DNA from 2 places in the Clostridium chromiireducens genome. Region 1 is predicted to be linked to the other one. Evidence: riboswitches for the same ligand, from Rfam matches in the RefSeq annotation. Region 1 holds a riboswitch; the other holds the start of a gene.
The links. A riboswitch is a leader RNA that binds a small molecule or an ion and turns the genes downstream of it on or off. The one in region 1 is predicted to bind FMN.
Positions count from the first base shown of each region.

Region 2: another riboswitch for FMN. It lies ahead of ribD (bifunctional diaminohydroxyphosphoribosylaminopyrimidine deaminase/5-amino-6-(5-phosphoribosylamino)uracil reductase RibD); the one in region 1 lies ahead of D2A34_RS22645 (ECF transporter S component).

Region 1 covers NZ_QXDJ01000007.1:116,238-119,454, reverse strand. Annotated here, with positions in the region: gene D2A34_RS22655 (DeoR/GlpR family DNA-binding transcription regulator) at 1-456, opposite strand, end outside; gene rd (rubredoxin) at 656-817, opposite strand; gene D2A34_RS22645 (ECF transporter S component) at 1,373-1,954, opposite strand; FMN riboswitch at 2,136-2,252, opposite strand; gene D2A34_RS22640 (bacteriohemerythrin) at 2,349-2,738, opposite strand; gene D2A34_RS22635 (TetR/AcrR family transcriptional regulator) at 2,872-3,217, opposite strand, start outside.
Region 2 covers NZ_QXDJ01000002.1:635,202-638,418, forward strand. Annotated here, with positions in the region: gene D2A34_RS08210 (DUF6398 domain-containing protein) at 26-1,270, shown strand; FMN riboswitch at 1,321-1,436, shown strand; gene ribD (bifunctional diaminohydroxyphosphoribosylaminopyrimidine deaminase/5-amino-6-(5-phosphoribosylamino)uracil reductase RibD) at 1,804-2,895, shown strand; gene D2A34_RS08220 (riboflavin synthase) at 2,912-3,217, shown strand, end outside.

The DNA.
Region 1 (3,217 bases):
ATTTAAGGATTTATTTAAAACTCCAGCCGCCAATACTACCGTTATATTATTATTTGAAGCCGATAAGATATTTGCAATTTCTAGCATATTAGTTACTACTGTTACTCTTTTAGCAGTGTTCACGATAGCTTTTGCTATCAAAATATTAATTGTAGATATATCTAAGAATATGGTTTCCCTATCTTCTATTAGATCTAATGCTTTCTTGGCAATTTCAGTTTTAGTTGAAATATCGACTTTTTCTCTTTCTGAAATATCATGTAATTGGGACGACTGCCTAATTTGAATAGCGCCTCCATATGTTCTTTTTAGTTTTCCCGCATGTTCTAACTGTTTCAAATCTTTTCTTATACAATCTTCCGTTACTTTAAATTTTTGACTCAAATCTTTGACTTTTATTTTCCCCTGTATATTTAGAATATTTAATATCTCGTTAAGTCTTTCTTCAGTAAACATACTACTCATTCTCCTGCTTGTTATTGTTGCACTACATTATTAATTAATATTTATATAAATAAGGGACTTTCAAAACTTTTATAATTATTTTGATAGCCCCTTATGGTTACATCCCTAGAAATAAAACAGTTCTTAAAGCTACTGTTTTATTTCTCCTTATAAAATTATATCCTTATTATTGTATAAAAAACAATACAAATTATTGTTCTTTTTCAAAATCTGATTTTGGTACTCCACATAGCGGGCAAACCCATTCATCTGGAATATCATCAAATTTTGTTCCAGGAGCTACACCATTATCTGGATCACCTTCTGCCTCATCATAAATATAACCACACACTGTACATACATATTTCTCCATATTAAAAACCTCCCTTAAATTAATTATATAATATAATCAAATATATATATTGTATTAATAATTACATACTAAAGTGCGTATTTTTATTTCCAATATATATATTAATTAAGCATTTATATCATAATTCCTTTGCTTAAATAACACATCTATATTTAGCTTTATAGTTGAAATATTTTAAAGCTAACATTTTAAATTTTAATAATATGACATTATTATTACTTATTATTTACTCTGCTATACATTATGTTATTATCTATAAGCTTTATATATTCTTATAAACTTTAGTATTTCCTCCTATCTTTTGGTTAATAATGATTACAATACCTTTATATTAATATAATACTAAATAATCCTTTATTAATCAATATTAATTATTAATTAATATTGATTTTTTATTTTTAAGTAAAATATAATAATTTTGAAATATTATATTGGTTTTGGCTTGGTAAAAAAGAAAGGCGTTGTGAATAATATCACATATGAACTAAAACTAAATAAAAGGCTATAACAAAATTTTCAAAATCTTGTTATAACCTTTAATAAACTACACTATTATTATACAGTTTTTGTCTTCTTTCCTGATCCACCAAAGTTTGGCTCAGCCTTAAAAATTGATACAGACACTTTTTTATACAATATATATGTTAATACTGATACCATAATAGCCTTTACACCATTAAACGCTAGCAATGCCCAAATATAGCTTTGTAACATATCCGCTGGCATTTTCATTCCATAAGCCGGTAATAATAAGTATATGTTACCCACTATTCCCATTATCTCCATAACAACTCCACCAATGATCATTCCTAATATCGCATTTTTTTTGCTTTTATTTCTATAATAGATAAATGATGCAGGTAATATTAATGAAGCACCAAATAAAAAGTTTGCAGTTTCTCCAACGAATCCTGTTTGGCTTCCTCTTATTAGTGGAATCAAAAGATTTTTTATTAATTCTATTATAACTCCAGCTATAGGTCCAAAACCAAATGCCCCTACTAATGCTGGTACATCACTTAAATCGATTTTCAACCATGAAAATGCAGGTATTATTGGAAAATCTAAATACATAAGAATAATTGCAATTGCTGATAATAAAGAAATTTTGATTAGTTTACTTGTTTTTTCGTTCATTTTAACGCCTCCCAAAAGTTTATCTTCTTGGGGTAGCTTATTAGGCTTAATCTTTTCAAACCTTCTCACTTTATATAACTTAATTGTTTGATTTATAAAAGGAAATAAAAAAACCTGATGCAAAATACATCAGGGCATATACTCAAACAAATAAGAATAAAGAAAATCTTAATTCCTAATAGGTTACCTTCTTTCATCCAGACTATACTGTCGGCTTCGGAGTTACACCGAATCTGCTTTTATAAAGCTCGCGGGCTATACCGCCGGTAGGGATTCACACCCTGCCCTGAAGATATAATATTTATTTACTTTTATTATATAATTATATAATAAAATATGCAATACTTTTTCTATATACTAATTCTTAACTTTTATATCTATTTCAATTAATATATTATTGTCCTATAAATTTATCTGTTTTTAATATATGTTCTGTTAACCAATCATTTAAAAAGTTCAAAATTTTAACTAAACTTTCATCTTGATCTACATCGATGTGTTTATAATCTATATTTTCAAGGGACTCGATAAATTTTGCATGTTCTATTTTTTGAGTAAATAGCCTTTTATAACCTATACTCTCCATATATTCTTCTTCTGATTTAAAATGAAAAATAGTATAATCCTTTAGTTCGTCTAGTATTTCTACTATTTTATCATACTTATCAATTGCAAACTCATCTTTTAATAGTATATATGCCCTATCTGCTAATTCAAAAAGTTTCTTATGTTGTTCATCAATCTGTTCTATACCAATTTTATACTCTTCTTTCATTTCATACATGAATACATCAACCTTCCTTCTAATAAAAATTCAACTTTAAATAAGCCCATTTTTTATTAATATATCATTTTTTTCCGACAAAGTCACTATGATTAATTTTTTTCACTCATTGATTTTAATGACATAAGTTATATTAATAAGTTATATTTTGTCTTAATATTTCTTCAACTAATTCAATATAATTTCCTTTATATATGAACATCTTATTAGATAACATAGTTGCAAGACCATGAACCATTGCCCACATAGCAATTATATCTTGTATATATTTTTCCTCTTTTACATTTTTACTTTTCAAGAAATCAATTGCACAATTTTTAAAAATATTGAATGTACCATAATCAGAGCTTTGTAATTCATTATTCTCTACAGTTATTCCGTACTCATTATTTTGAGAAAAGGCAAATTTTAAATAATCCGGATTTTCTACCATGAATATCACATACTTTTTTCCTAATTCAATAATTCTTTCATATGGA
Region 2 (3,217 bases), on a different contig from region 1:
TTTTATAAAGGAGCTATAAAAAGAAATGCAAGAATTATCTAACGTAATAGCTAGCAAGTATGAAGAAATAATTGAAAAAATCAAGAGTTTTTCAGGTGAATATTTAAATGAGGAATATAAAAATATTTGTGTCATAGCTACAGAAACATTATTCCAAGATTGTGAGGAACAACTCAAAAAAGGAAAGAGCTTTTCATGGGCAGCTGGAATAGTGCACGCTATAGGAACAATAAATAACTTGTTTGATTCAAAAGAAGAACCATATATTAAAGCTACTGATTTATATAAGGCGTTTGGCGTTAGTAGTAGTACAGGCTCTAGCAAATCAAAGGAAGTAAAAAATCTATTGGGTTTATCAAATGAAAGTAAACAGTGGATAATAGGTAAAAGTACAGATATAATAAGTAATAGTATGTTAGAGGCTGAGAGAGAAGCAGCAGCAACAGCAAGTAATTTAGCTCAGAAAGATGAAAGCACTGAAAACGAAAAAAAGGAACCTTTTAAATTTGCTGTTCACAAAAGTTTTATAATGTCACAAAGGATTATAGATTTTGCTTGGAAACAAAAGAATTACAAAAATAGATCAAAATATGCAAAAGAAGCATTAGACGTATATGAAGATTGTGCTGATGCATATATTATTTTATCAAAAGATTCTAGTTTAAATGATACTCAAAGGAAAGAGCTTTTAGAGAAAGCGGTTAAAGCGGCACAAAATCTGCTAAGAATAAATAATCTAGAAGATGCTCAACCTGAACTTTTTAAACTAAAAATTGCTGAACCACTTTTTGGTGCTAAATATAATTTAGCTACTCATTTATGGAAAATCGGAGAAAAAGAATCAGCAATAGATCAAGCTTTTGATATTTTAAAATATAATGAGCAAGATAATTTAATGGTTAGAAGTTTATTAGTTAATTGGCTATTGATTGAAAAAAGGTATGCACAATTGAAGGAACTACTAGAAAAATATGATAAGGATAATCTAGCGGCTTTACACTATAGTAAAGTAGTATTACTATATAAAACAAACGAAATTAAAGCGGCAGAAAATGCATTAAGAAGAGCGTATAAGAGAAACCCTCATGTTATACCATACATACTAAAACAAAAAAGAGTTCCAAGTTCGCTGCCACACAGTATTAGATTTGGTAGTGAAGAAGAAGCTATAAGATATGCTGACATAGGACTAGCAGTTTGGGATGATTCTAATATGATTCAATGGGTTAAAGAAAAGAAAAATGATTTTGATATGATAAATTTTAACTAGTACTTTACATTGGGATGGCAATGTGGTACCATAAAGTAGAAAATTTAATAAAAAGTCTTCAGGGTTGGGTGAATTTCCCTACCGGCGGTACAGCCCGCGAGCTTTAATTAGCAGATTCGGTTAAATTCCGAAGCCGACAGTAAAGTCTGGATGAAAGAAGATAGTGATAAGATAAATTATATTTAAAATTAAAATTTTAGATGTTATTATTTATTTGAGAATATATGCCCTGAATTTGCAGTAAATTCAGGGCTTTTTATATTAAACAAGGTAAATTGAGAATAATTAATAAAAATTAAAACATTCTTGTATTTATTATTTATTTAATAATAAAAGATTCTTACTAATGAAATTTTAATTATAAATAAAATATATATTATGATTATTCCAAAAACTCTGAAGATTTGAACTTCAGAGTTTTTTTATTGTGTATAAAAATAATTAATAATTAAAAGATATAGATATATTATTAATTTTTATAAAAAGCTAAAATGCACTTAGCATGAATATATGGAAAAGGGAGATGAGAATTCTTGGACGTTAGTTATATGGAGAGAGCCTTAGAATTAGCTAAAATGGGTATAGGAATGGTAAATCCTAATCCTTTAGTTGGAGCAGTTATTGTTAAAGACGGAGAGATAATAGGAGAGGGATATCATGAACGTTATGGGGAGGCTCATGCTGAAAGAAATGCGGTTAAAAATGCAACAAGATCTGTAGAAGGAAGTACAATTTACGTCACTCTAGAACCGTGTGCTCATTATGGAAAAACACCGCCATGTGTTGATTTAATCATTGAAAAAAAATTTAAGAAAGTTGTAATTGGAATGTTAGATCCTAATGAATTAGTAGCAGGAAAAAGTATAGAAAAATTACAACAGCATGGTATTGAAGTGCTAGTTGGGGTTAAAGAAGAAGAATGCAGAAAAATGAATGAAATCTTTATTAAGTATATTACATCTAAAACTCCATTTGTAATTTTAAAAAGTGGGATGTCTATTGATGGAAAAATAGCAACCTATAGTGGAGAATCTAAATGGATTACATCAGAAGAATCAAGAATGGATTCACAGAATTTAAGAAATAGGGTTCACTCAATCATGGTAGGTGTAAATACAGTTATAGCTGATGATCCAGAGCTTACGTGCAGAATTAATAATGAGAAAATCCTAAAAAGAATTATTGTAGACACAACCCTTAGAATACCATTAGATTCAAAAGTAATTAAAAATGAAGATAAAAATACAATCATTGTGACTACTCGTCTTGCAGACATAAGTAAAAAACAAATGTTGATAGATTTAGGAATTCAAATCATAGAAGTCCAAGAGAAAAATAACAAAGTTGATCTAAAGGAACTTGTTAAGGAGCTAGGTAAAGAAAAAATAGATTCTATACTTATTGAAGGTGGTGGTACGTTAAACTTTTCAGCGTTAGAAGAAGGTGTTGTAGATAAAATTATTTTTTATATAGCGCCTAAAATATTAGGTGGAGAAACTAGTAAGAGCAGCATAGCTGGAAAAGGTTTTTCTAAAATAAATGAAGCAGTTAAATTGGTGAATACTACTTATAGAAAAATTGGAGAAGATTTAGTTATAGAAGGTTATATAGAAAAAAATAACTAAAAATAAGGAGGAAAGAATGTTTACTGGAATTATCGAAGAAGTTGGAGTGTTACAGGAGTTTAATATAGGTAATGGTTTCGGAGTTATGGTAATCAAGTGTAATGATATTTTGGATGATACAAAAATTGGTGATAGTATTGCTACAAATGGAGTCTGTTTAACAGTTAAAGAGAAAACATCTTATTCATTCAAAGCTGAAGTGATGGGGGAAACTTTAGCTAAGAGCAATTTAGGCAGTTTAAAAGTCGGGGATAAATTAAATCTTGAAAGAGCCTTAAGACTTAGTGATAGGCTTGGTGGACACATTGTAAGCGGGCATATA